2 regions of the Streptomyces sp. YJ-C3 genome follow, and region 1 is predicted to be linked to the other one. Evidence: riboswitches for the same ligand, from Rfam matches in the RefSeq annotation. Region 1 holds a riboswitch; the other holds the start of a gene.
The links. A riboswitch is a leader RNA that binds a small molecule or an ion and turns the genes downstream of it on or off. The one in region 1 is predicted to bind cobalamin.
Positions count from the first base shown of each region.

Region 2: it holds a riboswitch for cobalamin, as region 1 does, so the genes downstream of both, ACVHNB_RS16325 (ABC transporter substrate-binding protein) here and ACVHNB_RS06210 (ribonucleoside-diphosphate reductase subunit alpha) in region 1, are expected to answer to the same signal.

Region 1 is NZ_CM132685.1:1,394,767-1,409,460, forward strand. Features, by position in the region: gene ACVHNB_RS06190 (bifunctional albaflavenone monooxygenase/terpene synthase) at 1-852, shown strand, start outside; gene ACVHNB_RS06195 (GlxA family transcriptional regulator) at 901-1,890, opposite strand; gene ACVHNB_RS06200 (hypothetical protein) at 1,985-2,152, shown strand; gene ACVHNB_RS06205 (ribonucleotide-diphosphate reductase subunit beta) at 2,149-3,168, opposite strand; gene ACVHNB_RS06210 (ribonucleoside-diphosphate reductase subunit alpha) at 3,168-5,534, opposite strand; cobalamin riboswitch at 5,656-5,786, opposite strand; gene ACVHNB_RS06215 (hypothetical protein) at 5,872-6,711, shown strand; gene ACVHNB_RS06220 (nucleoside hydrolase) at 6,733-7,713, opposite strand; gene mctP (monocarboxylate uptake permease MctP) at 7,810-9,432, opposite strand; gene ACVHNB_RS06230 (DUF3311 domain-containing protein) at 9,429-9,686, opposite strand; gene ACVHNB_RS06235 (YbdD/YjiX family protein) at 9,803-10,006, opposite strand; gene ACVHNB_RS06240 (carbon starvation CstA family protein) at 9,975-12,134, opposite strand; gene ACVHNB_RS06245 (GntR family transcriptional regulator) at 12,216-12,980, opposite strand; gene ACVHNB_RS06250 (extracellular solute-binding protein) at 13,387-14,664, shown strand.
Region 2 is NZ_CM132685.1:3,697,992-3,712,685, reverse strand. Features, by position in the region: gene ACVHNB_RS16345 (basic amino acid/polyamine antiporter) at 1-252, shown strand, start outside; gene ACVHNB_RS16340 (arginine deiminase) at 278-1,540, shown strand; gene ACVHNB_RS16335 (hypothetical protein) at 1,568-3,718, shown strand; gene ACVHNB_RS16330 (nucleotidyltransferase domain-containing protein) at 3,755-4,246, opposite strand; cobalamin riboswitch at 4,374-4,574, shown strand; gene ACVHNB_RS16325 (ABC transporter substrate-binding protein) at 4,613-5,668, shown strand; gene ACVHNB_RS16320 (FecCD family ABC transporter permease) at 5,665-6,681, shown strand; gene ACVHNB_RS16315 (ABC transporter ATP-binding protein) at 6,678-7,463, shown strand; gene ACVHNB_RS16310 (L-threonylcarbamoyladenylate synthase) at 7,476-8,096, opposite strand; gene ACVHNB_RS16305 (hypothetical protein) at 8,258-9,373, shown strand; gene ACVHNB_RS16300 (hypothetical protein) at 9,386-9,748, opposite strand; gene ACVHNB_RS16295 (DUF779 domain-containing protein) at 9,824-10,180, shown strand; gene ACVHNB_RS16290 (phosphodiester glycosidase family protein) at 10,219-11,451, shown strand; gene ACVHNB_RS16285 (hypothetical protein) at 11,448-13,028, opposite strand; gene ACVHNB_RS16280 (hypothetical protein) at 13,121-13,315, opposite strand; gene ACVHNB_RS16275 (phosphatidylinositol-specific phospholipase C/glycerophosphodiester phosphodiesterase family protein) at 13,427-14,284, opposite strand; gene ACVHNB_RS16270 (ABC transporter ATP-binding protein) at 14,626-14,694, opposite strand, start outside.

The DNA.
Region 1 (14,694 bases):
AGCGCGGCGCTGCACACCGTCTTCGAGGGCCTGTACCGGAGGATGATCCTTTCCTTCGGCCCGCTGTACCGACTGCCACTTCCGGCCAATCGGCGATTCGAGAGCGCGCTGGCCGATTTGCATCGGCTGGTCGACGAGATCATCGCCGAGCGAAGGGCTTCGGGAAGCAATCCGGGCGATCTGCTCGCCGCATTGCTCGAGGACCGCGACGAGAATGGTGAAACCGTCAACGAACAGGAGGTGCACGACCAAGTCGTGTCCCTCGTCGTGGCCGGTGCCGAGAATGTCGCGAAGACCCTGACGTGGGTGTTCCAGCTTCTCGCCGAACACCCCGAGCAGGAAAAGCGGTTGCACGACGAGGTCAAATCCGTGACCGGTGGCAGGCCGGTCGCTTTCGGCGACCTCAAGGAACTCGCATATATGCGGAATCTGATCACCGAGTCCATGCGGATACGGCCCGCTGTCTGGATATTGACGCGGCTCGCCGCCGTCGACACGACACTCGGCGGGTATCGCATTCCGGCCGGTTCCGACATCGTCTACAGTCCGCTGGCCATGCAGCGCGACCCGCGCGCGTTCGCCGACCATCTGGCGTTCGACCCGGACCGCTGGCTGCCCGAACGCGCCGCGGACGTCACGCCGGCGGCGCACGCGCCGTTCAGCGTCGGCAACCGCAAGTGCCCCGGTGATCACTTCAGCATGGCCGAACTGTCCCTGGTCCTGGGCGCGGTGGTGTCCAAGTGGAGACTGGTTCCGACCGACAGGACGGACAGCACCGCCCGGATCGGCATCACGCTGCAGCCGCGCAGCGCGCTGCTGCGGGTCGAGGCGCGGGCCGCCTCGACGCCGTAGGGGCGCCGGGGCGCCGGTGAGGAGTCAGGCGCCGACGTCACCGGTGCCTCACGCGGACCGACGGCCCTCGGACAGGTGGCTGACCGACCGCACCCGGAACGTCCTCCGGAAGGCGTTGGGCGTCGTGCCCAGCGCCTTCATGAACTGGTGGCGCATCGCCGCCGCGTTGCCGAACCCGGCGCGGAAGGCGATCGCGTCCACCGTCTCGTCCGTGCTCTCCAGCAACTGCTGGGCGAACAGCACCCGTTGGCGCAGCAGCCAGCGGTACGGCGTCGTGCCCGTCTCCTGCTGGAAGCGGCGCGCGAAGGTGCGCGGTGACATGTGCGCCCGCGCCGCCAGCTCCTCGACGGTCACCGGCGCGTCCAGATGCCGCTCCATCCATGCCAGGACCTCGCCGACGGTGTCGCAGCGCGTCGCGGGCAACGGCCGCTCCACGTACTGGGCCTGGCCCCCGTCGCGGTGCGGCGGCACGACCATGCGGCGCGCTATCGCGTTGGCCACCTCGGAGCCGTGCTCGGTGCGCACGATGTGCAGGCAGGCATCGATGCCCGCGGCCGTCCCGGCGGAGGTGATGACCGGGCCCTCGTCGACGTACAGGACATCGGGGTCGACCCGGGTGCGCGGATACATGACGGAGAGCTCGCGCGCGTACCGCCAGTGGACCGCGCAGCGGCGGCCGTCAAGGAGTCCGGCCTCGCCGAGCACGAAGACCCCCGCGCAGAGGCTGAGCACGCGCGCGCCCCGGTCGACCGCCCGCCGCAGCGCGTCGAGCAGCTCGGGCGGGTACTGGTCGAACCGCCGCCCCGCCGAGGGGATCGCGATGAGGTCGGCCTCCTCCAGGCGCTCCAGGCCGTGCGGGGTCGAGACCGTCATACCGGGCACGTGCGTGGTGAGCGAGGGACCCTCCACGGAGGCGACCGCGAAGTCGTACACCGGAAGCCCGGCGTCGCTGCGGTCGAGGCCGAACACCTCGCAGACGACGCCGAGTTCGAAGGGATGCACACCGTCGAGCAGCACTGCGGCCACGTTCTTCAGCATGCCCGCCAGTGTGCCGCAGAGTTGGCAGTAAATCGAGGGTCAGTGACAGTCCTGCCACTGCCGGGCGGGGTCCGGCGGCGGGAGAGTGGAGGACATGAACACAGCGATGAACTACCTCACCGTCCTCTTCGTCTTCCTCCTCCTCGCCGCCCCGTCCCTGTACGGGATCGCCCACGACCGCCGCATCGACCGGCAGCTCCGGCAGGCGCGACGGGACGCCGAACAGGCCTCCCGCCGCGCCGAGTTCACCCGGGCCGCCTAGAACTCCTCGTCGAAACCGACCGAGCCCTCGACCGCGACCTGGTACGCCGAGGGCCGCCGCTCGAAGAAGTTGGTCAGCTCCTGGACACCCTGCAGCTCCATGAAGGAGAAGGGGTTCTCGGAGCCGTAGACGGGCGCGAAGCCGAGGCGCTGCAGGCGCTGGTCGGCGACGCACTCCAGGTACTGCCGCATCGACTCGGTGTTCATGCCCGGCAGCCCGTCCCCGCACAGATCGCGCCCGAACTGCAGCTCGGCGTCGACCGCCTCCCGCAGCATGTCGGTGACCTGCTGCTCCAGCGCGTCGTCGAACAGGTCCGGCTCCTCCTTGCGGACCGTGTCGACCACGTCGAAGGCGAAGCTCATGTGCATCGTCTCGTCGCGGAACACCCAGTTGGTGCCGGTCGCCAGGCCGTGCAGCAGGCCGCGCGAGCGGAACCAGTAGACGTAGGCGAAGGCGCCGTAGAAGAAGAGCCCCTCGATGCACGCCGCGAAGCAGATCAGGTTGAGGAGGAAGCGGCGCCGGTCCGCCTTGGTCTCCAGGCGGTCCAGCTTCTCGACCGAGTCCATCCACTTGAAGCAGAACTCGGCCTTCTCGCGGATGGACGGGATGTTCTCCACCGCCGCGAACGCCGCCGCCCGGTCGTCCGGATCGGGCAGATAGGTGTCGAGCAGCGTCAGATAGAACTGGACGTGCACGGCCTCCTCGAACAGCTGACGGCTCAGGTACAGCCGCGCCTCGGGGGAGTTGATGTGCTTGTAGAGCGTCAGGACCAGGTTGTTCGCCACGATCGAGTCGCCCGTCGCGAAGAACGCGACCAGCCGGCCGATCATGTGCTGCTCACCCGGGCTGAGCTTCGCGAGGTCGGCGACGTCCGAGTGGAGGTCGACCTCCTCGACGGTCCAGGTGTTCTTGATGGCGTCCCGGTAGCGCTCGTAGAAGTCCGGGTAGCGCATGGGACGCAGGGTCAGTTCGAAGCCCGGGTCGAGCAGGTTCTTCTCGGCAGTGGTGTCGGACATTACTGGCAGGCCTCGCAGGACTCGGGGTTTTCCAGGGAGCAGGCGACCGCGTCCGCCTCGACGACGGGCGTGGCGGTCTGCGCGGGGACGCTGGAGCGGCCCGCCGCGCGGGCGATGCGCGTCGCGGGGCGCGAGCGCAGGTAGTACGTCGTCTTCAGGCCCGACTTCCAGGCGTACGCGTACATGGAGGAGAGCTTGCCGATGGTCGGCGTCTCCATGAACAGGTTCAGGGACTGGGCCTGGTCGAGGTACGGGGTGCGCGCCGCCGCCATGTCGATGAGGCCGCGCTGCGGGATCTCCCACGCCGTGCGGTACAGCGCCCGCACCTCCTCGGGCACCCACGTGAAGCCCTGCACCGAGCCGTTGGACTCGCGCAGCGCCTCGCGGGTCTGCGCGTCCCACACGCCGAGCCGCTTCAGCTCGTCCACCAGGTACGAGTTGACCTGGAGGAACTCGCCGGACAGCGTCTCGCGCTTGAACAGGTTGGAGACCTGCGGCTCGATGCACTCGTAGACACCCGCGATGGACGCGATGGTGGCCGTCGGGGCGATCGCGAGCAGCAGCGAGTTGCGCATGCCGACCGCGGCGATACGTTCCCGCAGCGCGGCCCAGCGCTCCGGCCAGGTGAACTCGACGCCGTAGTGGTCGGGGTGCAGGACACCGCGCGCGGTCCGGGTCTTCTGCCAGGCGGGCAGCGGCCCGTTGCGCTCGGCGAGGTCGGCGGACGCCTCGTACGCGGCGAGCATGATGCGCTCGGCGATCCGCGTGGACAGCGCCCTGGCCTCGGGCGAGTCGAAGGGCAGCTTCAGCTTGAAGAAGACGTCCTGCAGGCCCATCGCGCCCAGACCCACCGGACGCCAGCGGGAGTTGGAGCGGCCCGCCTGCTCGGTCGGGTAGAAGTTGATGTCGACGACCCGGTCGAGGAACGTGACGGCCGTGCGGACGGTCTCGTCGAGCCGCTCCCAGTCGATGTCCCCGGTCGCCGTGTCCACGAAGGAACCCAGGTTCACGGAGCCGAGGTTGCAGACGGCCGTCTCCCCGTCGTCCGTCACCTCCAGGATCTCGGTGCACAGGTTCGAGGAGTGGACCGTGTGGCCGGGCTCCGCGGTCTGGTTGGCGGTCCGGTTGGCGGCGTCCTTGAAGGTCAGCCAGCCGTTGCCGGTCTGCGCGAGCGTGCGCATCATGCGGCCGTACAGGTCCCGTGCGGGGATGGTCTTCTGGGCCTTCCCCTCGGCCTCGGCCTTCCGGTACGCGGCGTCGAACTCCGCGCCCCACAGGTCGACCAGCTCGGGCACGTCGGCCGGCGAGAACAGCGACCAGGTGCCGCCCTCGTTGACCCGGCGCATGAACTCGTCGGGGATCCAGTGCGCGAGGTTCAGGTTGTGGGTGCGGCGCGCGTCCTCACCGGTGTTGTCGCGCAGCTCCAGGAACTCCTCGATGTCGGAGTGCCACGTCTCCAGGTAGACGGCGGCGGCGCCCTTGCGGCGCCCGCCCTGGTTCACGGCGGCGACCGACGCGTCCAGCGTCTTCAGGAACGGCACGATGCCGTTGGAGTGCCCGTTCGTGCCGCGGATCAGCGAACCCCGGCTGCGGATGCGGGAGTACGAGAGGCCGATGCCGCCCGCGTGCTTCGACAGCCGGGCCACCTGGTGGTAGCGGTCGTAGATCGAGTCCAGCTCGTCCAGCGGGGAGTCCAGCAGGTAACAGCTCGACATCTGCGGGTGCCGGGTGCCGGAGTTGAAGAGGGTGGGGGAGGAGGGCAGGTAGTCGAGGCGGCTCATCAGGCCGTACAGCGCGGCGACCTCGTCGACGGCGCGGGCGCTGTCGTCCTCGGCGAGACCGGCGGCGACGCGGAGCATGAAGTGCTGCGGGGTCTCGACGACCTGGCGGGTGATCGGGTGGCGCAGCAGGTAGCGGCTGTGCAGGGTGCGCAGGCCGAAGTAGCCGAAGCGGTCGTCCCCGGCCGGGTCGATCAGCGCGTTCAGCCGGGCGGCGTGGATCCGCACGAACTCGGCGGTGCGGTCGGCGACGAGCCCCTCGCGGTGGCCGACCGCGACCGACTCGGTGAACGAGGTCACGCCCTGCGAGGCGGCCTCGGCGGCGATGGAGAGCGTCAGGAGCCGGGCGGCCAGCCGGGAGTAGACGGGGTCCTCGGAGATGAGCCCGGCCGCTGCCTCGGTGGCGAGTCCGCGCAGCTCGGCCTCGTCGGCGCGGGCACTGCGGCCGCGCAGCGCGGCGGCTGCGACCCGGCCGGGGTCGGCGTCGGGGAGGTCGGCGGTCAGCTCGGTCAGGGTGCGCAGCAGCGCGGTCCCCGGAGCGTCGTCCGGTGCGGCTGAGACCGGTTCGGCGGGCGGCGCGATGGTCACGTGGAGGCTCTCCCTCGCTCGGCTCGGGGCCTGCGGGGAGGGAGTGGCTCGGGCGCACGGAGGCGCCGTCGTCACCGGCCCATTCCGCGAGGCCCGGACGTCGTCGACGCCCGGGCCGGACGGCTCGGGCGTGCTGTCGACAGGTCATCGGACTCACGCGGGCGCTTATGTGCGCTTACGTTCACCGTTGCGGGACAGTTCCGGATTTGCACCGGATTCCCCTGCGGCGACAGCGAGAGTGAGCATACATCTTGTGTCAGGCTTTCGCGGCAGGCCCACATCTTGTGTCGGATAGGGTGACGGCGATCTACGGGCGGGCGATCTTGGGGAGGGCTCGATGCGCGCGTGGCAGGGGACGGCCGTGGTGCCGCTGGTGACGGTGCTTCTGGCGGGGTGCGGCGGGGGAGCGGCGGACCGGGCCGCGGCCGGGCCGTCGTCGTCCGCCCCTTCGAAGACGTCCGCGAGTCCGAAGACGTCCGCGAGCCCGACGGCGCCGAGCCCCGAGGTGGTCCGGCCCACCGGCCCCGCGACCGCCCCGGGCCGGGACGCCGTCGCCGCGCCCCGGCAGGTCTTCACCGCCGAGCAGTTGAAGAAGGCGCTGCTGCCCGACGCCGCGTTCGGTACGGGGCTGGAGCGCGGGGAGACCCAGGCGGGCCCGTACGAGAGCACCCACGACCAGCGCAGCGGCCGCTGGTCGTACTGCCTGGACGCGGCCGGCGAGAAGGACCCGGCCTGGCTGGGCCCGGCGGCGTACCGGGGCGCCATGGCGCTGGCCCGCACCCAGTGGGTGGACCGTGCGACCCGGCCGCCGGAGGGGCACCTCGTGGCGACGCAGATGATCGTGTCGCTGCCCGTCGCCGAGGCCCGCGACCATCAGCGCGTCGAGCAGGACATCCTGCGGCACTGCCGGGAGTTCGCCTCCGACATGGAGGCGGGCTCGGCGACCGAGCGGTACGGGACCGTGCCGCTCAAGGGCCTGGGCGACGAGGCGTTCCTGGAGGTCCAGGACGTGATGTACGAGGGCGGGACGACCACCCGGTACCGCGCCCATGTGCGGGTCGGCGGAGTGCTCGTGCTCCTCCTCGGCGAGGAGGGCGCGGGCCGCGACGAGACCGTCCGCTGGGCCGCCCACCTCGCGCGCGAGGTGGGCGGGACGCTGTACGGCGCCGGCGCGTGAGCACCGGCCCCGGCGCCGGTGCTACCCGGCCGCGGGCCGCTTCAGGAGCGTGTTCACGAAGTCCTCGGTGAAGTTGCGCGGGCCCGTGCCCAGGGCGACCCGGCCGCGGTGCTCGGTGCGGGCGGCCACCAGGGGCGACTCCGAGTAGTACGCGCGCGGGTAGTCGGAGTCGTAGGGGACGAACACTGTCTTGCCGCGGGTGAGTTCGCTCGCGCACTCCACGACGACCGTGCCCTCGGCGGCGGTCACGAACGACTCGTCGGCGCACACCCCGACGGCCAGCGGGTCGTGCAGGGGGCTGCCCCCGGTCTCCTCGTACGCGCCGAGGTAGAAGCGCATCAGGCGCGCGGTCAGCTCCATGCCCTCGCCCGCCTCCTCCAGAGTCTTGAGCTCGTCGGGCCCGAACCGCCAGCCGTGCGTCGCGTCGAGCCCGACCATCGTGTACGGGATGCCCGACGACACGACCAGGTCCGCCGCGTCCGGGTCCGTCCACGCGTTGAACTCGGCGACCGGCGTGATGTTCCCGGGCACCTCGGCCGCCCCGCCCATGAAGACCAGCCGCTTCACGCGCCGGGCGAAGTCCGGGTCCTCGCTCAGGGCGAGCGCCACATTGGTGAGCGGGCCCGTCGCGCACACCGTCAGCTCCCCCTCGTACGCGCGCGAGAGCCTCAGCAGGGCCTGCGCGGAGGACTCGGGGTGCTCCGGCGCGGTCGAGTCCGGCAGCTGCTCCGTACCGAGTCCCGCGGAGCCGTGGAACTCGCCGGCGGCCGCGTACGGCAGGCGGGTCAGCGGGCGGCCGGCGCCCCGGTGCACCGTCACGTCGCCGTCGATGCCGAACGCCCGGGCGAGGGCCCGGCCGTTGCGGAAGGTCTGCCCGGCGGGCACGTTGCCGCCGACGGTCGTGTAGGCCTTGAGGTCCCACAGCCCCGTGCCGAGCAGGTACTGCAGTGCGACGGCGTCGTCGATTCCGGGATCGCTGTCGAGCACGATGGGGGCGGCCATGGTTCCTCCGGGGCAGATGGTGCGTTGTATCGATCACCGTAATGCGACGGGCCCCTCCGTGAAGGAGGGGCCCGTCGTCGGCGGGGGAGGCGATTCCTAGTGGCCGGAGGCCCCGACGGTGGGCAGGTCGACCTGCACGCCCTTGTCGCCGGCGTCCGCGGTGTAGTCCTCGGGGGACGTCTCGTCGACGCCCTCCGGGGCCTTCACGGCCTTCAGGACGAAGGTGAGGACCACGGTCACGATCACGTTCAGCACGAACGCGGTCAGACCGATGTAGCCGATCTCCCCGATGCCCGGGATCTCCTTCGAGGAGCCGCCGAAGTGCTTCTGCGTCGGCGAGGCCACCCCGTACGCGGCGAGGGTGCCGTAGACCATGCCGACCGCCCAGCCGGCGAGCAGCGCCCACCGGTGGAACCAGCGGGTGAACAGGCCGCCCACCAGCGCGGGCATGGTCTGCAGGATCCAGATGCCGCCGAGGAGCTGGAAGTTGATGGCGACGGTCTTGTCCATGGTCAGGACGAAGGCCAGCGCGCCGACCTTCACCAGCAGCGACACCAGCTTGGAGACCTTGGTCTCCTGCTGGGGCGTCGCGTCCGGCTTGAGGAAGTCCTTGTAGATGTTGCGGGTGAAGAGGTTCGCGGCGGCGATGGACATGATGGCCGCCGGGACCAGCGCGCCGATGCCGATGGCGGCGAAGGCCACACCCGCGAACCAGTCCGGGAACATGTCCTCGAACAGCTGCGGAATCGCCAACTGCCCGTTCTGCACCTTGATCCCGGCCGCGATCGCCATGAACCCGAGCAACGCGAGCAGGCCCAGCATGAGCGAGTACAGCGGCAGGATCGTGGTGTTGCGCCGGATGACCTCGCGGCTCTTGGACGACAGGGTCGCCGTGATCGAGTGCGGGTACATGAACAGCGCGAGGGCCGAGCCGAGCGCGAGCGTCGCGTACGTCCAGGTGCCCTGCGAGCCGGGCGCGAGCGCCCCGACGGGCTTCTCGGTCGCGGGGTTGATCGCCTCGAACTTCTTGCCCGCGGCGGCGAAGATGTCGTCGAACCCGCCCAGCTTGATCGGGATGTAGATGATGGCGACCGCGATCACGATGTAGATCAGCGTGTCCTTGACGAACGCGATCAGCGCGGGGGCCCGCAGACCCGACGAGTACGTGTACGCGGCCAGCACGCCGAAGGCGATGAGCAGCGGCAGGTCCTTGATGAACCAGTTGGTGTTCTCGCCGCCGCCGACGCCCATCACGTCCAGGACGGCCTGGATGCCGACCAGTTGGAGCGCGATGTACGGCATGGTGGCGAGGATGCCGGTGATCGCGACGGCCAGCGAGAGGCCCTTGGAACCGAACCGGCCGCGCACGAAGTCCGACGTGGTCACGTACCCGTGCTTGTGCGAGACCGACCACAGGCGGGGCAGGAAAGTGAAGATCAGGGGGTAGACGAGGATCGTGTACGGCACCGCGAAGAAGCCGGACGCGCCCGCCGCGTAGATCGCCGCGGGGACGGCCACGAAGGTGTACGCCGTGTAGAGGTCGCCGCCCAGCAGGAACCAGGTGATCCAGGTGCCGAACGACCGGCCGCCCAGGCCCCATTCGTCGAGCGAGTCGTTCTCGGACCGGCGCCAGCGCGCGGCCAGGAAGCCCATGACCGTGACGGCCAGGAAGAAGATGATGAAGACGGTGAGCGCGACACCGTTGACGCCGTCGTTCATCCCTGGCTCCCGGTGGCCTTGCGGGCGCGCTGGTCACGCTGCCACAGCTTGTACGCGGTCATCGTGAGCGCCGTCGAGATGAGCACCCAGAGCATCTGGTACCAGTAGAAGAACGGGATGCCGATGAAGGTCGGGTCGATCTTGGCGTAGGAGCTGACCCAGAGCATCGCCACGAACGGCGCGGCCAGGCACAGCGCGATGACTACGCGCACCGGTGTCACCACCGGTCTCCTCACTTCAGGCGCATCGGACATGTCGCGGCTCCGTCCCCTCGCTGGTCGCACTTATCTCGTGCTTAACGTGCGGGAAATCTAGGCGAGAGTCTTGATCTATGGAACCCCTGTCCGGATAACGGACGAGCTCTTTACCCTCAACAGCAGCGGAACCCGCGCCCCGGGTCCTTTTCCTGGCGGTCCGTCCGCATGCGCTCGAACTCGCGCCGCGAGGCCACGGAGGCACCCGGGTGCGCGGAGCGCGCGTGCGCGACATAGCGCTCGTACGCCGATTCGTCCGTCAACTCACGTACGTACCAGCGCACATGTCTAACCACCCGAAGCAGCACCGATGCCGGCATCGCGCGCCTCCTTCATCTCCGCCTTCTCCTGCCGGCTGGGGACGAGCCCGGCCGGTGCGATCAGCGTGGACTCGACGTACGGTGCCTCGCTGAGTTTCGACGATTCCGGATCCCGTACGTGCCTCAGGCACACCCGTGCCGCGTCCACGATCACCACGACGACGAGCACGGCGAGCGCGGCCGAAAGGACGCCGTCCACCGTGGAGTTGGTGACGACGGTGTGCATGTCGTCCATGGTCCGGGCGGGCGGCAGGACCTTCCCCGCGTCGATGGCGTCCTGGTAGTCCGAGCGCTGCTGGAAGAACCCGACGCGCGGATCGCCGGAGAAGACCTTCTGCCAGCTCGCGGTCAGGGTGACGGTGGCGTCCCAGGCGAGCGGGATCCCGGTGATCCAGGCCCACTTGAGCCGCCCGGACTTCACCAGCAGCGTGGTGCAGACGGTCAGCGCCACCGCGGCGAGCAGCTGGTTGGCGATGCCGAAGATCGGGAAGAGCTGGTTGATCCCGCCGAGCGGTTCGTGCACGCCGACCCAGAGGAAGTAGCCCCACAGGGCGACCACGAGGGCGCTGGTGAGCAGCAGGCCGGGCTTCCAGCTCACGTTCTTGAACGGCCTGTACACGTTGCCGAGCATGTCCTGGAGCATGAAGCGGCCCACGCGTGTCCCGGCGTCGAGCGCGGTCAGGATGAACAGCGCCTCGAACATGATCGCGAAGTGGTACCAGAAGGCGCGCAGTCCGTCCCCGGTCACCTTCGAGAAGATCTCTGAGACGCCGACGGCGAGGGTCGGCGCACCGCCCGTACGGGACAGCAGGCTCGACTCCTCGACCTGCTGGGCCGCCCGCGCCAGCTCCGCAGGTGAGATCGAGTAGCCCAGGTTCGCCACGGCCTGCGACGCGGACTGCACGGTGTCGCCGATGACGCCGGCCGGGGCGTTCATGGCGAAGTAGAGCCCCGGGTCGATGATCGAGGCCGCGACGAGCGCCATCACGGCCACGGACGACTCCATCAGCATGGAGCCGTAGCCGATCATCCGGACCTGCGTCTCCTTCTGGATCATCTTCGGCGTCGTGCCGGACGCGATGAGCGCGTGGAACCCGGAGAGCGCGCCGCACGCGATGGTGATGAAGACGAACGGGAACAGCGACCCCGCGAACACCGGCCCGTCCCCGCGCGAGGCGAAGCCGGTGACGGAGTCCATCTTCAGTGTCGGCAGCGTGACGACGACCCCGACGGCCAGCAGCGCGATCGTGCCCAGCTTCATGAAGGTCGACAGGTAGTCGCGCGGCGCGAGCAGCATCCACACCGGCAGCACCGAGGCGACGAAGCCGTACGCCACCAGCCAGATCACCAGCGTCGACGGCGCGAGCGTGAAGGTGTCCGCGAAGGACGACTCGGCGACCCAGCGCCCCGCGACGAGCGCGAACAGCAGCAACGCGACGCCGATCAGGGAGACTTCGCTCACCCGCCCGGGCCGCAGCACCCGCAGGTAGAACCCCATGAACAGCGCGATCGGGATCGTCATCGCGATGGAGAAGGTGCCCCAGGGGGACGCGGCCAGCGCGTTCACGATCACCAGCGCGAGCACCCCGAGCAGGATGATCATGATGGCGAACGCGGCGAGCAGCGCGGCGGCCCCGCCGAACGGGCCGATCTCCTCGCGCGCCATCTGCCCCAGCGAACGCCCGTCGCGCCGGGTGGAGAAGAACAGCACGACCATGTCCTGGACCGCGCCCGCGAAGATGACGCCGACGATGATCCAGATCGTCCCCGGCAGATACCCCATCTGCGCGGCGAGCACGGGTCCGACGAGCGGTCCGGCCCCGGCGATGGCGGCGAAGTGGTGGCCGAGCAGCACGCGCCGGTCGGTCGGGTGGAAGTCGATGCCGTTGTTCAGCCGCTCCGCGGGCGTGGCCCGGCGAGCGTCCACCCGCAGCACCTTGTGCGCGATGAACTTCGCGTAGAAGCGGTAGCCGATGGCGTACGAGCCGAGGGCGGCGGCCACCATCCACGCGGCGGAGATCTCCTCGCCGCGGGAGAGGGCGAGCACGGACCAGCCGGCCGCGCCGACGAGCGCGACAAGGGTCCACAGGGCGATGGTGCGCGGAGAGCGGCGAGATCCGGTACGCACGTGTGCGTCCTCCCGTCCATGCGACGACGGGAGGACCGTAGGGCAGAAAGGTGAGCCGCGCTACACCGCGTGCGGAGCCGTTCAGTCCATGGGCCGCTTGAGGCGCGCCACGAACTTGTAGCGGTCGCCCCGGTACACCGAGCGCACCCACTCCACCGGCTGGCCCGAGCCGTCGATGGAGTGGCGGGAGAGCATCAGCATCGGCAGGCCCACGTCGGTGCCGAGCAGGCCGGCCTCGCGCGGTGTGGCCAGCGATGTCTCGATGGTCTCCTCGGCCTCGGCGAGGTGGACGTCGTAGACCTCGGCCAGCGCCGTGTAGAGGGACGTGTACTTGACGAGCGACCTGCGCAGCGCCGGGAAGCGCTTGGCCGAGAGGTGCGTCGTCTCGATGGCCATCGGCTCGCCGCTGGCCAGCCGCAGCCGCTCGATGCGCAACACGCGTCCACCTGCGGAGATGTCGAGGAGCCCGGCGAGCGTGTCGTCGGCGGTGACGTACCCGATGTCGAGCAGCTGCGAGGTCGGCTCCAGGCCCTGCGCCCTCATGTCCTCGGTGTACGAGGTGAGTTGGAGGGCCTGTGACACCTTGGGCTTGGCGACGAAGGTGCCCTTGCCCTGGATGCGCTCCAGCCGGCCCTCGACGACCAGCTCCTGCAGGGCCTGGCGGACGGTGGTGCGGGAGGTGTCGAACTCGGCGGCGAGCGTGCGCTCCGGCGGCACCGGCGTGCCGGGCGGCAGGGTCTCCGTCATGTCGAGGAGGTGCTTCTTCAGGCGGTAGTACTTGGGCACGCGTGCGGTACGGACGGGCGCCCCGCTCTCGTTCTCCGCACTGCTGACGTCGGTGCTCATGCTCCGCCTTCCCGGCTCCGGTGCCGATGCGACCGGCGTACCCGTCGGTCACGGCTCACATCGTGGCACGGCTCGCTGCGGGGGACTCCCCGCACGCTCCGTGATCCCTCCTTATACCGTCCGGTGACCGTCTGGTCTAGTCCACGCTGCCGGGCGGTGGGAGCGGTCCCTCATTTCCGCTCAACACCCGTGCCGCGGTGGGCGGGTGTCGTTCCGATAACGGACGCACGGACCTTTCTCGGCCACTCTTGACACGCTTATTGGTCTGGGCCAAGCTCCCGGTACTGGTCTACACCATTAGTGGCCAGGTCCCAGTCCCATCAGCCGTATCCGCGTACGTATGTTGCGTACTCGCCGTATGTCATCGCTGTGGGTGGGGGGTTCAGGCATCCCTGAGGAGGGTGACATGAAGCGCAAGCTCATTGCGGCCGTCGGCGTCGCGGCGATGATGTCCGCGGTCGCGGCCTGTGGGGGCGACGACGGTGACAGCGGCAGCAAGGCGGGCCCGGACAGCTTCAAGGGCCAGACCCTGACGGTCTGGGCCATGGACGGCTCGACGCCGCCGAACTGGACCAAGGACCTCACGGCCGCCTTCGAGAAGAAGACCGGCGCCAAGCTGAAGTTCGAGACCCAGAAGTGGGACGGCATCCAGCAGAAGATCACGACCGCGCTGTCGGAGTCGACCCCGCCGGACGTCATCGAGGTCGGCAACACCCAGACCCCCGCCTACGCGGCCACCGGCGGCCTCGCCGACCTGAGCGACCTCAAGGAGGAGATCGGTTCGGACTGGACCGAGTCCGTCTCCAAGTCCTCGGTCTACGAGGGCAAGCAGTACGCCGCGCCGTGGTACTTCGCCAACCGCGTCGTCGTCTACAACAAGAAGGTCTGGGCCGACGCCGGCATCAAGGACACCCCGAAGACGCGCGACGAGTTCTACAAGGACCTCGAGGCCATCGGCAAGAAGACCAAGGCCGAGCCGATCTACCTGCCCGGTCAGAACTGGTACTTCTTCGACGGCCTGACCATCGGCCAGGGTGCCGACCTGGTGAAGAAGGAAGGCGACAAGTACGTCTCCAACCTGGGCGACCCGAAGGTCACCAAGGCCATGGAGATCTACAAGAAGTACGCCTCCTACTCCAAGGCCCCCAAGGACAAGGACGAGGCCACCCCGCAGCAGGCCGAGGTCTTCGCCAAGGGCAACGTCGGTGCCTTCATCGGCATGGGCTGGGAGGGCGGCACCGCCATCGCGGCCAACAAGAAGATCGAGAAGGACATCGGCTACTTCACCATCCCGGGTGAGACGGCCGACAAGCCCGAGGGCGTCTTCCTCGGCGGCTCGAACCTCGCCGTCGCCGCCGGCAGCAAGAAGCAGGAGCTGGCCAAGGAGTTCCTGAAGCTGGCGCTGTCCGACAAGTTCGAGGGCGGGCTCGCCAAGGAGAGCGGTGTCATCCCGAACAAGACGTCGCTCGAGTCCAACCTCAAGGGCAACGCCGTCGCCGAGGCCGCCGCTCCGGGCGCCGCGGTGGGTGGCACCACCCCGCTGATCCCCGAGTGGGCCGCGGTGGAGAACACCCCGAACCCGATCAAGAGCTACATGACCGCGGTGCTCAACGGCAAGTCGCCGGAGGAAGCCGCCAAGTCCGTCGAGGGCGAGATCAACAAGCGCCTCGCGCAGAAGAACTGATCACCCTCGGCCGGGGGCGCCCCTGACGGG
Region 2 (14,694 bases), 2.3 Mb from region 1:
TCCTCGACGCGCGAGCTGACCATCGCGGCCGTCGCCACGCTCTACACCGCGTTCATGCTCTACGCGGCCGGGCTGAAGTTCGTCCTGGTCTCGTTCGTCTTCTACGCCCCGGCCACGATCCTGTTCGTCATGGCCCGCAGGGAGCAGGGCAGGCGCCTGTTCTCCCCGCGCGAGCTGCTCATCCTGATCGTCTCCGTCGTCGGCGCCGTGCTCGGCATCGTCGCCCTGGCGGCCGGCTGGATCAGCCTGTGAGACCGTCAACCCCGGAAGGCACACCGTGACTGACCACGACACCCCCGCTTCCGCCGCGTACGGCGTCCACTCCGAGGTGGGCACGCTGCGCAAGGTCCTGGTCTGCGCGCCGGGGCTCGCGCACCGCAGGCTCACCCCGACCAACTCCGACGACCTGCTCTTCGACGACGTCATGTGGGTGGAGAACGCCCAGCGCGACCACGCCGACTTCGTCAACAAGCTGCGCCGGCGCGGTGTCGACGTGGTCGAGCTGCACGATCTGCTCGCGCGGACCATGGCGATCCCCGAGGCGAGGTCCTGGCTCCTCGACCGCAAGATCGTCGCCAATCAGGTCGGGGTGGGGCTGATCGACGACACCCGCGCCTTCCTGGAGTCACTGGAGCCGCGGCAGCTCGCCGAGTACCTCATCGGCGGTCTCGCCACCACCGACCTGCCCGACGACTACCGCTCCGCGTACGTGGCGATGGCCCGCGAGTCGACCGGTGTGCGCGAGTACTTGATGCCGCCGCTGCCCAACACGCTCTACACCCGCGACACCACCTGCTGGCTGTACGGCGGCCTCACGCTCAACCCGCTGTACTGGCCCGCACGGCACGACGAGACGCTGCTGATGAAGGCGATCTACCTCTTCCACCCGGACTTCGTCGGGTCGACCGTGTGGTGGGGCGATCCCGAACTGGGCTGGGGGCAGGCCACGTTCGAGGGCGGCGACATCATGCCGGTCGGCAACGGAGTGGTCCTGATGGGCATGAGCGAGCGCACCTCGCGGCAGGCCATCACCCAGGTCGCGGCCGCCCTGTTCGAGAAGGGCGCGGCCGAGCACGTCGTCGTCGCCGGGATGCCGAAGCTGCGCTCGGCGATGCATCTGGACACCGTCTTCACGTTCGCCGACCGGGACATCGTCACGCTCTACCCGCGGATCATGGACTCGGTGCACACGTTCTCGCTGCGTCCCAGCGACAAGGCTCCCGGCCTCGACATCGTCGACGAGGGCTCGACCCCGTTCGTCGACGTCGTCGCCAAGGCGCTCGGCCTCCCCGGGCTCCAGGTGATCGAGACCGGCGGGGACGTGTACGCGTCCGAGCGCCAGCAGTGGGACAGCGGCAACAACGCGGTCGCCCTCGAACCCGGTGTCGTCGTCACCTACGACCGCAACACCCAGACCAACACCCTGCTGCGCAAGGCCGGTGTCGAGGTCGTCACCATCGTCGGCGCCGAACTCGGCCGCGGCCGTGGTGGCGGGCACTGCATGACCTGCCCCATCGTGCGCGACCCCGTGGACTTCTGACCGCCGCGCAGCCGGTGAGGTCACGCCATGGAACGGACCGCGCTCCACGGACCGGTGCGGGTGGTGGCCTTCGTGGTGGCCGCGCTGGCCACCCTGTGCGTGATCACGACGGCGACGGTGCGCGCCACGGTCCTCGACCCGGCGTTCCACGCGTCCGTGCTCGACGAGCAGCGCGCGTACGACCGGCTCTACAACGAGGTGCTGGTGGACCCCGCGGTCTCCCCGGTCACCAGGGACCTGCTGGCGGGGCTGAACGTCCCGGAAGCCCAGGTGACGTCCAACATCAAACTGGTGCTGCCGCCGGAGACGGTCCGTGCCCTGGCACAGCAGCAGATCGACGCGGTGGTCGGCTATCTGAACGGCGAGCGCGCCACCCTCGACCTGACCGTCGACCTGCGGCCGGTGCTCGCCAATGTCGACCATCTGGCGCAGACCTACTTCGGCGATCTCGTGGCCGGGCTGCAGCGCAGCACGGAACCCGACTTCGACCGGTTCACGGCGGACCTCTCGGACGCCGTGGGCGATCTGGCGGCGGGCCGGGCACCGGAGGGGCTGCCGACGCTCCCGCTCACCACGACGCAGGCCGACCGGGCCGCCGAGACGCTGCTGCGGGCGCTGCCGGAGCGGGAGCGTGACGCGCTGCGCCCGCAGGTCGAGACCGCGCTGGCCGACGGGGACGTGGCCACGGCGCTCGCGGCCGTGGCGCCCGCGGTGTTCTCGGACCGGGCCCGCGAGGCGGTGCGGCAGTTCCAGCGGGCCGTCGACGGCGGCACCTGGGACCTCGGCGCGGTCCTCGCCGCCTCCGGCAACGACCTCCAGGTCCTCCACGACATCCGCCCCTACACCGCCGCGGGACTCGGGCTCGTGGAGATCGTCGCCGCGGTGCTGCTCGTGCTCTCCCTGGCCGCGCTCTGGTTCATCGGCCCTCCCCGGCCGGGCTCCCGGCTGCGGCGCCTCGGGTGGTCGCTCCTCGCCGGCGGGCTGCTGACGGCGGCCGCCGTCGGTGTGACCCGGCTGGTCACCGACGGCCGCGTCGTCGACCCGCCCGCGTCGTGGCCGCCGAGTCTGATCCGGCTCGTCGACGACGTGCAGCACGGCGCCCTCGACCACATCGCCCGCACCGCCCTGTGGGCCGCGCTCGTCCCCGTGGCCGCCGGAGCGCTGCTGGTCCTGGTGGACCGGGTACGGCGGGTGCGGGCCCTGGACTCCCGGCGCCTCGTCACCCTCGGGCTCGGCGGCGCCGCTGTGGCGCTGGCCGGGATGACCGTGGTGCCGCTCGTCGCCCGGCCGGCCGCACCGCGTCCGTGCCAGGGCAGCTCCGCGCTGTGCGACCGCCGCTACGACGAGGTCGCGTACCTCACCTCGCACAACGCCATGTCGACGACGGTCGACCGCTTCATCGGCCCTCTCCAGGACCCGGGGATCACCGCCCAGTTGAACGACGGCGTCCGCGCCCTGCAGATCGACACCTACCGGTGGGAGCAGCCCGACGAGATCGCCGGGCGCCTGCGCGACTCCGACTTCACGGCCGCGCAGCAGGCGCTCATCACCCAGGCGATCAACACGTTCAACCCTCCGCGCGAGGGGCTGTGGCTGTGCCATTCCGTGTGCCGGGCGGGGGCGCTCGCCCTGGTGCCGACGCTGCGCGAGATCGGTGACTGGATGCGCGCGCACCCGACCGAGGTGATCACCCTCATCGTGCAGGACGCGATCACCGGCCGGGACACCCGACAGGCCGTGCACGAGGCCGGGTTGGACACTCTCGTGCACACGCCCGACCCCGACCCGGCGAAGCCCTGGCCGACGCTCGGCGACATGATCGACAGCGGTCGCCGCCTGGTCGTCTTCGCCGAGCGGGCGGACGGCCCGGCGCCCTGGTACCGCAATTTCTACCGGTACGGCATGGAGACCCCGTTCGCGTTCCGCGCGCCGGACGAGATGAGCTGCGCGCCGCACCGCGGCGGCGACGACAAGCGGCTGTTCCTGCTGAACCACTTCATCACCATCGACGGCGGCAGCCGGCTCGACGCGGGCACGGTGAACACCCGCCGCTTCGTCCTGGACCGGGTCCACCGGTGCGAGCGGGAGCGCGGCAGACCGGTCACGTTCGTCGCCGTGGACTACGCCACGATCGGCGACCCGGCGGGCGCGGTCGCCGCGTTGAACGCCGAGCGCTGAGGAGCAGTCGCTCGATGCTCACGCCGTGACTGACGGTCAGAAGTGCGTGGCGATCCCGAAGACCGTGCGGAGCAGGGCCATGTCGTGCCGGTCGCGGTCCGTGGGCTCGTAGCCCTGGTGGAAGGACACCTGCTGGGCGGCGGAGAGGCACGGCACCCGCTCCCCCGCGACCGTGCCGGTGACGAAGCACTCCGCCGGATAGACGAACGGCCGCTCCGCGGCGAAGGAGGCCTGCCGGGCGGAACCGTCGTCGGCGAAGACCAGGGGATGCAGATCGAGTACGCGTCCGTCCGGATCCGTGACGACGAACCGGACGGGGCGCTGGTCCAGGGACTCGGTGAATCCCGCGTCGGCCAGGGCGGCGAGCACGACCGGCTCCTGTTCCTGCCGGTGCATCAGGTCCAGATCACGGTGCTCCCGGGTCTGCTCGCCGACCAGGGCGTCGATGCCCCAGCCGCCCCCGACCCACACGTCCGCCCCGGCCCGGCGCAGCAGGGCGAGCACGGCCCGCACGTCGTCAGCTGTCATCATCCGACGCAGGGTAGGGGCCGGACGGCGTGGGCGGCGACCCAGATGTTCCCGGAGCAGCACCATGCCATGGCCTCCGGGACGTACCGGGAGGCCCGGCCCGCCCGGGAGTGCCTGGTCAGGCCCGTGATACCTTCCGATGGCCAGTCGTACCTTTGTGCGTTCTCGTACGTGCACGGGTCAGGGAATCCGGTGGAAGTCCGGAACTGACGCGCAGCGGTGAGGGTGACGGGCGGAGCCACTGCCACTGGGCCGGTCCACCGGTCCGGGAAGGCGCTCCGGCCGGACGATCCCGAGTCCGAAGACCTGCTGGCGGCCCCCGGGGTCGAGGACCGGCCGGGGGTGGACCACAGACCGGCTCCGCGTATGGGCCCTGGACGCAGAGGAAGTTCCGTGCCGTTCGCACGTCAAGTCCGCCGTCTCGCACCGCTGTTGGCGGGCGCCTTGTTGCTCACGGCCTGCGGCGGGGCAGGCTCCGCCGACACCGCGGACCGGGCCGGCGGGGGCGTCACCCTCGACAACTGCGGTACGAAGGTCCGGGTCGCGCACGCCCCGCGCCGCGCCGTCGCCCTGGACCAGGGTTCGGCGGAGATCATGCTCTCGCTCGGTCTCGCCGACCGGATGGTGGGGACCGCGACGTGGACCGATCCCGTCCTGAAGGGCCTGGAGAAGGCGAACGCGAAGGTCCCGCGGCTCGCCGACCGCTACCCGTCCTTCGAGAAGGTCCTGGACACCGAACCGGACTTCGCCGCAGCCTCGTTCACGTACACCCTCGGCAAGGGCGGCGTGGCGCCCCGCGAGCAGTTCGAGAAGCTCGGCGTGCCCACCTACCTGTCACCCACGGACTGCGCCGGCAAGGACAACAGCGGTGACGGCGACGGCGTACGCACCCGTGCCCTGACCATGGACACCGTCTACGGCGAGATACGCGACCTGGCCCGGATCTTCGACGTGGAGGAGCGCGGCGACAAGCTCGTCGCGCAGCTCAAGTCCCGTGTGAAGAAGGCGGCTTCGGGCGTGGACGCCAAGGGTGTGAGCGTCCTGTACTGGTTCGCGAACTCCGACTCGCCCTACATGGCCGGCTGTTGCGGCGCGCCCGGCATCGTCACCGAGGAGCTCGGTGTGCGCAACGTCTTCGACGACACGCACGAGGAGTGGCCGCAGATCAACTGGGAGACCGTCGCGGACCGCGACCCCGACGTCCTCGTCATCGGCGATCTGACCCGCCGTTCGCAGTCCGCGGAGTCCGCCGCGCAGAAGATCCGGTTCCTGGAGTCCGACCCGGTGACCAAGGAGATGACCGCCGTCCGCGAGAAGCGGTACGTGCTGCTGAAGGGGCAGGACCTGAATCCGACGATCCGTACCGTCGACGGTGTGGAGAAGGTGGCCGCCGCGCTGCGCGGCTTCGGCCTCGGCAAGTGAGCACGGTCCGGCCCGCCCTGTACGGGGCCGCGGCACTCGCCGTGCTGTGCGCGTCCGTCGCCGTGGCCATCACCATCGGACCCGCGCACATCGGCGTCGGCGACGTGTGGTCGGCGGTCGGCGCCCGGATCGGCTGGGGCACCTCCGAGCTGTCCCCGATCCGGGACGGCATCGTGTGGAACCTGCGGCTGCCGCGCACGCTGCTCGCCGCGGTGTGCGGGGCCGGGCTCGCGGTGTGCGGCACCACGCTCCAGGCGCTGCTGCGCAATCCGCTCGCCGACCCGTTCGTGCTCGGTGTCTCGTCGGGCGCGTCGACCGGGGCGGTCCTCGTCGTGGTGCTGGGCCTCGGCGGCGGCGCGCTCTCGGTGTCCGGCGGCGCGTTCCTCGGGGCGCTGTGCTCGTTCGCGCTGGTGCTGCTGCTCAGTCACACCCTGGGCGGGACGACGGACCGGGTGGTGCTGTGCGGGGTCGCCGCGATGCAGCTGTTCTCGGCGCTGACCTCGTTCGTGGTGCTCACGGCGGCCGACGCGGAGACGACGCGCGGCGTCCTGTTCTGGCTGCTCGGCTCGCTCGGCGGGGTCGGCTGGACGGAGGTGTGGCTGTGTCTGGCGGTGCTCGTGGTGACGCTGGCGGTGTGCCTCGGGCACGGCCGGACCCTGGACGCGTTCGCCTTCGGCCCGGAGGCGGCGGCCGCGCTCGGCGTGCACGTGGCCCGCACCCGGCTCGTCCTGCTGTGCGTGACGGCCCTGCTGACGGCGGCCCTGGTCAGCGCGGCGGGGGCGATCGGCTTCGTCGGGCTCGTCCTGCCGCACGCGGCGCGCGCCCTGGTGGGGCCGGGGCACACCCGGCTGCTGCCGGTCACGGCGGTGGCCGGTGCCGTGTTCCTGGTGTGGGTCGACACGCTGGCCCGTACGGTCCTCGAACCGCAGGAGGTTCCGGTGGGCGTGGTGACGTCGCTGATCGGCGTGCCCGCGTTCGTGGCCGTGCTGTACCGCGGCCGGAGCACCCGGTGAGCGCGGGCCTGCGCGCGGACCGCGTGTCCTGGTCGCCCGGCGGCGCCCTGATCCTGGACGGGGTCAGCCTGACGCCCCGGACGGGCTCCGTCACCGGGGTGCTCGGCCCGAACGGCTCGGGCAAGTCGACGCTGCTGCGGCTGCTCGCCGGGGTCCTCGCTCCGGCGGCCGGAGTCGTCACCCTCGACGGCGCCCCGCTCTCCGCGCTGCCCCGCAAGGAGGCGGCCCGGCGGATCGCCCTGGTCCATCAACAGGCTGACACCCAGGTCGAGTTGACGGTCGGCGATGTCGTCCGGCTGGGCCGGGTCCCGCATCGCAGGGCCTGGGCGCCCGTCTCGGCCGCGGACGAGGCGGCGGTCCGTGCGGCCCTCGACCGCAGCGGCCTCGCCGAGCAGGCGCACCGCCTGTGGCACACGCTGTCGGGCGGTGAGCGCCAGCGGGTGCAGATCGCCCGCGCTCTCGCGCAGGAACCGCGTGAGCTGCTGCTCGACGAGCCGACGAACCATCTCGACATCCAGCACCAGCTGGAGCTGATGGACCTGATCACGGGCCTGGAGCTGACCAGCGTCGTCGCCCTGCACGACCTGAACCTGGCCGCCACGTACTGCGACCAGGTCGTGGTGCTGCGGCAGGGAAGGGTCGTGGCGGCGGGCGAGCCGGGGACCGTCCTCACCGAGGACCTCATCGCCGACGTCTACGGCGTCCGCGCGCACATCACCCGGCCCGGTCCCGGCGAGCGCCCCCACATCCGGTTCCTGGGCACGCTCGCCCACGACGGCTGAGGCGCGCGGGGGTCACTCGAACCGGTCGGCATCCCCCGCGCCGTAGCGGACGATCTCGGCCTCGCCGCCGGAGAAGTCGATGACGGTGGTCGGCTCGGTGCCGCAGTCGCCGGAGTCGAGCACCGCGTCGACCGCGTGGTCGAGCCGCTCCTTGATCTCCCAGCCCTGGGTGAGCGGCTCGTCCTCGCCGGGCAGCAGCAGGGTGCTGGACAGCAGCGGCTCGCCCAGCTCGGCGAGGAGCGCCTGGGTGACGACATGGTCGGGGATGCGGACGCCGACCGTCTTCTTCTTCGGGTGCTGCAGCTGGCGCGGCACCTCACGCGTGGCGGGCAGGATGAAGGTGTAGCTGCCGGGCGTGGCCGCCTTGATCGCGCGGAACACGTCGTTGTCGATCTGCACGAACTTGCCCAGCTGTGCGAAGTCCTGGCAGACGAGCGTGAAGTGGTGTTTGTCGTCGAGGTGCCGGATCGCGCGGATCCGCTCGACGCCCTCGCGGTTGCCGAGTCGGCAGCCGAGTGCATAACAGGAGTCGGTGGGGTAGGCGATCAGCGCGCTGTCGCGGATGCCATCGGCGACAGCGCCGATGATGCGCGTCTGCGGGTTCGCGGGGTGCACGTCGAAGTACCGGGCCATCCGTCGAGCGTACGGGATCAAGGCCGCGGTACGACGGCGTTGCGCACCGCGGAGAGCCGTGTACACGCGCGACAATCCCGACACCCGCCCACCCTGCCCGCTCCCGCCGACCCGTCCACGGCCCATACTGATCGGGCCCCGATCACCCACAGAACGACTCCATGGCCAAGAACAGCACCTCCTCGACCACCGTCCCCGACACCGCATGGCTGGGCAGCGGGCGCCACCTGGGGCCCGAGCCCGAGCAGGACGTCCGGCGCAACCTGATCGCTCTCAAGGCGGCCGGGGTGCTCGACGACTTCCTGGACCTCGACCCCGTCGAGGCGGCCCGCTCCACCGTCCTGGCCCGCCGCCTGTTCGAGGCGCGCTGGCGCGTGGCCGACGACGTCACGGTGCGTGCCCAGCTGACGACGTACGACCCCGAAGGTCGCCGCAAGGAGGCCGAGGCCGTCACCTGGGTCCTCGCGGCCGAGGCGGAACAGCCGTGGGACCCGTACTGGCCGTCGCCCGCCACCATGTTCTGGCCGGACAGCGACCGTGTGCCGTGGGACCACGACGCGGTGGGGGGTGCGCGCCTGCGGACGACGAACCACCTGCCGAAGGACGACGACGAGCTGCGCCACCGGCTGCGCGAGTGGACCCGGCAGAGCTGGTACGTCCATGTCGTGGTGCACGAGGCGATGACGCCGGACGCGAAGGGGCAGCAGCCGGTCACGCGGTTCCTGCCGCCGAGTCTGCGGCACCGGGTGATCGAGCACCGGGGCACGCCGGAGCAGGCGCAGATCGTCGACTTCGCGCTGAAGCGGGAGCTGAAGCTGCGGATGCCGCGGGGCGGCGGCGTCGTGCTGCCCACGGCGCCGCAGGGCCCGGACTACGACGCGGACCGTTTCACCGTGCGCAGCGTCTTCCTGGACGGGTCGGAGCCGACCGAGCTGCTGGACCGGATCAAGGAGTTCGCGGCGCTGCCGCGGCCGCTGCCCGCCGACGCCGAGCGGGCCCTGACCCGGCTGCGCCAGGGCTGGCACCTGCTCACTCCGGACGAGGAGCTGGTGCACGCCCAGGGCATGGTCACCCGGTACGCCGAGGCGCTCGACGCCATGACGAAGTCACGTGATCTGTACCGGGAGGCGGCCGACGCGGCGCAGGCCGCGCTGGCCGAGGCGACCGGCGGCGACGGCGTGCCCCGGCCGGTCGCGCCGGGGCAGGTCAGGGCCGACGGCTCGCCGCTGGGCGCTCTCACGAAGGCGTTCGGCCGCTTCCGCGACCCGAACAAGTAGGGCCCGCCGGCGTCACTCCTCGTCCTCCCCCTCGTCGCCCGGGTCGGACATGCGCAGGGCGATCTCGCGCAGCAGTTCGGTGGAGTTGATGTCGGTGCGGCCCTCGTCGTGCACCTTCGCGAGCTGCGTGAAGAGAAACGCGAACGCCTCGACGAGTGACACGCTGGCCGGCATGAGCGCGGCGATGGTCAGCTCGGCGGCCTGCTCCGGATCGGATCCCGCCGGGATCTCGATCGTCGGGAACACTTCCGACACGAGCCGTCCGAGCTGACTCAGGTCGGTGTCGAGTCCGTCGCCGTCGTTGAGCCTGCGCACCATCTCCTGCGTCTCTGTGAGCACACCGATGGCCCGCAGAACGATCTCCCTCTGTTCCATGTGCGGAGCCTATGCGGGCGACGGCCCCGAGGGTGCAACGTGCTCGCAACGTCCTGCCCGCTTCACTGTTCCGTCATGAGCGACGTACCTCGCGTGGAGCTGACCCCCGCGGCCGCCGAACTGGTGCGGCGACTGCGTGACACCCATGGGCCGTTGATGTTCCACCAGTCCGGCGGCTGCTGCGACGGCAGCGCGCCGATGTGCTATCCGGCGGGCGAGTTCCGTACCGGTGCCGCGGACGTGCTGCTCCAGGATCTGGCGGTGGACGGCGTGGCGGAACCGGTCTCGTTCTGGATGTCGAAGAGCCAGTACGAGGTGTGGAGCCATACGCGGCTCATCGTCGACGTCGTCGAGGGGCGCGGCAGCGGCTTCTCGCTGGAGGCGCCGGAGGGCGTACGTTTCCTGATCCGTTCCCGGCTGGTCGGCACCTAGCCATCGACGGGCACCCTGTCGTCTGCTGAACTCCCTTGATGCAGACGAGAGTTGGCAAGCGACGCAAGAGTGTCCTGGCGGCCCTGACGGTCGTGGGAGTACTGGCCGGTGCCACCCTGACGGCGGCGGCACCGGCCGGCGCCGCCGCGGCGGCCGAGCGGGTGGCGCCCGGGGTGACGTACACCGGGTTCGACATCCCCGCCGCCAAGGGCACCGCCCACGCCCATGTCCTCACGGTCGATCTGCGCGATCCGCGCGTACGCGTCGATCTGCTGCACCCGGGCGCGGTCGGGGCCCGGGCCACCGTCTCCTCGATGGCCGACGCAGCGGGCGCCGTCGGCGGCGTCAACGGGGACTTCTTCAACATCACCGAGACCCAGCACCCCGGGGTCGAGGCGACCGGTGCCGCGGTCGGGCCTGCGGTCGCGAGCGGCCGGACCCTCAAGGCGGCCGTCCCGGACGGGCAGCGCTTCGGCCCGGCCCTGCCGCCGGGGACGTCCACCCGCGACGTGCTCGGGGTGGGCGTCGACCGGCGGGCCCGGCTCGACAGCATGGCGCTGGACGGGTCGGTGCGCAGCCGCGAGGACCGGGTGGCGCTCGGCGGGCTCAACCAGTACGCGCTGCCGGTCGGTTCCATAGGTGCCTTCACCGCGGAGTGGGGCAGCGTCTCCCGGGCCCGTGCCACCTGCGGCACGGACACCGTGCGAGCGGCGCCGTGCAGTACGGACACATATGAGGTGACGGTGCGCCGCGGCCGCATCGTGGCACGGGCGGACACGCCCGGCAGCGGGCCCGTCGCGGACGGCAGCACGGTGCTGGTGGGGCGGGAGGCGGGCGCGCAGTGGCTGCGGAAGCTGTCGGCGGGCGACCCGGTCCAGGTGCGGCACCGCCTGGTCGCCGCGCAGTCGCGCATCCCGTACCGGTTCGCGGTCGGCGGCTATCCGGTACTGCGCGACGGAGCCCCGCTGCCCGGCCTCGACGCGAAGACGTCCGCGGTCCGTACGGCGGCCGGCGTCGCGGACCACGGGCGCACCCTCGTCCTGCTGGCGCTGGACGGCGCGCCCGCCTACCGCACGGGCCTGTCCATCGCCGAGGTGGCCGACACCATGCGGTCGTTGGGTGCGGACGACGCGTTCAGTCTGGACGGCGGCGGCTCGTCGACGCTGGTGGCGCGGGAGCCGGGGGCGGCCTCGGTCACGGTCCTCAACCACCCCACGGACTCCCCCGAGCGCCCCGTCGCAGGCGGCATAGGCGTGTTCGCGGGCCGCTAGGACCCGTCGCGCACGGCGACCAGTCCGTTGAAGACGCCGACATAGGCCGTGCCGTCGGGGCCGAGGGTCACGGGCGCCCAGTTGTTGTCGTACGCGACGCCGGTTCCGGCGAGGCGCTTCCAGCGGGTCGCCCCGGTCCGGAAGTCGACGGCCGTGAAGTACCAGGCGTCGACGCCCAGGGAGTTCGGCTCCTTCGTGTAGAAGTACAGCAGCCCGTTGGCGGTGGAGAGTTTCGGCACGGTGGACGGGGAGCGCACGGCGCTCTCCCACACCGTGTCGCAGCCGCTGCCGTCGTCGCGTACGTCGATGCGGCTGACCCCGCCGACGACGCTGCGCCCGAAGGTCAGCGAGGTGATGTTCTCGTAGCCGTAGTTGTTCTCGACGACGAGGCTGTTCCCGTGCGAGATCAGGGAGTTGTCGGTCGTGGAGGCGCCGGAGCCGAAGACGGGGACCTTGCAGACGAGCCGCCGGCCCTCGGGGACGTCGGCGCCGCGCCGGTACACGAGCACGTTCATGCGGTCGTCGGCGTTGTCGGTGATCGCGACGTAGTCGTCGTGTTCGCCGAACAGGTCGGGGGTGGTCCCCGAACCCTGGTTCACCGAACCGGGTTTGGTGCCGGTGCCGCGGTCGTACGTCTGCCGCCAGACGGCCTTCGGGGTGCCGTCGGCGGCCGCGTCGAAGCTGTACAGGGCGTGGTCGGTGACGATGGAGACGCCGTCCTCGGCGACGGAGAAGGAGTTCTGGATCTCCTCCCCTGCCAGCTGGATCGACTTGATGGCGCCGGTGGCGGGGTCGACGGTGCCGACGCGGCCCTGCCGGGTCACCCACCAGATCCGTCCCGTCCAGTCCGGCATGACGGAGGTGACGGGGTCGCACTGGCCGCTCGGGTACAGGTTCGTCCAGCTCACGCAGTCGTGCGGGACCTGTCCGGTGAGGTCCCAGTCGTCGGTGACGACGAACCGCCAACTGCCGTCCGCGGCCTGCTCGTGGGCGAGGCGGACGATGTGCTGGCGGGAGTCGGCGAGGACGAGGCGGTCCTGGTCGTCGAGGTAGGAGTAGGCGCCGCCGGAGGTGTCCTTGAAGATCCTGGAGAAGTCGAGGCGGGTGATGGCCTCGACGGTCGAGGGGCGCTGGGGCAGCTGGTACTCGGCGAGGGTCCGGAGGCTGTGCGGGTCGAGGAGTTTGACCAGGAAGCCGGTGAAGGTGCCGCAGACGGTGACGATGCGTCCGGCCTTGTCGAAGGTGACGGTGGCGCACTCGCCGCCGAGCGCGGCCATCTGTTCGCTGGTGACGTCCGGGTTCTTCCCGTCCGGCCCGCTCCAGGGGTACGTTCCGCTGCCCCAGCCGTCCGCGTGCATTCCGCTGCGGCCGTTGGCGGCGAGGAAGGGGTGCTGGGCGGGCGCCTTGCCGGGGACCGGCTGCGGGGTCGCGGGGGCACCGCCGTACTGCTCGACGAGGCGGTGGCCCGGCGCCTTGGGGATCCCGTCCGCCCAGGCGCCCGGCGGCTGCGCGGCGCCCGCGGCCGTGAGGGTGAGGGTCACGGCCAGGGCCCGGGCGAGGTTTCTTCGCTGCGGCATGCGCCCGAAGCTAGGTTCCGACGCTTGAAGTGTCCATGCATATAGGGGAGTTGTTCACGAACCCGAAACGATCACGGGGCCAGGGCCGGCGGTCACGGCTTGATGCTGCTGACCAGCCCCGCGGTGGCCGTGATGCCGTTGTGGATGGTCGGGGCGACCCCGGTACCCGCGAGCAGGAAGCCGAGCAGGACGCAGACCAGCGCGTGCGAGAGCTTCATGGCCCCGTTGCGCACGATGATCACCGCGACGATCACGAGCAGCAGCACGATGGAAATGGACAGCGACATCGTCGTACCTCCTCCGCCACGCCGGCACCGTGGCTTTCGGCCGCAAGTGTGGCGTAGCGGAGGGCGTCCGCCGGGGCATGACCTGTCCCCCGAACGGGTGTTAAAGCCGGGTCATCGGTCGTGCGCGTCGAGGAAGGCCTCGAGACCGGCGAGATCGTCGGTGTTGAGGTGGTCGACGTCGGCGGCGATCAACTCGGACCAGACAGCGTCGCGTTCGGGTCCGGCGAGGTCGGGCGTGGCCCAGAACCGTACGCGCTGGCGTCGGGCGTGCGCGGCGGAGACGATGGCGCGCAGCTTGTCGCGCTCGGCCGCGGGGATGGGGCCGGCGCCCTGCCAGGTGAAGTTGTTGGCCCAGTTGTCGCTGATGAGCGGGACGAACGAGGCGGGGGCGGGCGTTGCGAGGTCGGTGAGCCGCCCGTCGTAGAAGGCGCTGCGGGTGCGCTGCGCCTCCATCGGGGCGCGGGCGGCGCGGTCGCCGGAGATGACGGCGGTGACGGGCCCGGTACGCACCCGCCCATGGGCGTAGGTGGTGAACAGACCGCGGTGGCGGCGCAGTTGGCGGTCGAGTTCTACGTAGGTCGCCGCGCCCTCGGTCTTGATGTCGATCAGCAGCTGGAGCGGGATGCGCCGTCCGCGGTACACCGCGCCGCGGTTGGCCTTCACGCGGGCGGCGAGCGGTGCGAGGTAGAGGGACTCCAGGGTGCGGTCCGGGTCGAGGTCGACGGGGTCGTGGGCGACGAGCAGGTCGCCGTCCACGAGGTAGATGTCGGCCTCGACGCTGTTGAACCGGTGGTCGAGGGCGTCGAAGAGGGGCCTCGGGTGGTCGTAGTCGTTGTGGGCGTGGGCCCGCAGGAGGGGGCGGGGGCCGTGCCCGCGCTCCGTGGCCTGGGCGAGTTGCGGCGTGACGGCGCCGAGGGCCAGTGCGCCGGCGAGGGCGCCGAGGGCTCTGCGGCGGGTGGTCGGGGCCATGTGTGCCTCCCGTGGTGGGCGGGTGGGGACATGGGCGAGTATGCGGGGCGCCCGGCACCAAGGGGCAGTGCTGGGAAAGGAGTTGGCCGGACTGCCGCCCCGGGTTCATAACGGCGTCACGGGGTGCGGCGCGGCTGCCGCCCGTTCAGATGTGCTGCGTTCGACGCCGAACTCGTTGCCTTCCGGGTCGCGCGGGGTCACCCGGCCGAGGCCGTCGGGGCGGCGGCGGTCCTTGTGGAGGCTCACTCCGAGGGCCGGCAGGCGCACGACCTCGTCGTCGCGGGTGCGCTCCCCGGTCGATGGTGATGTGCCTGATGCGTGTGGTCATGGGCGTCAAACGATCACTGACGTGCCCTGCCGTCCCTCGTGCTGCCGTGATCCACGGTCCGGTCGCACCACCGCTCGAGGAG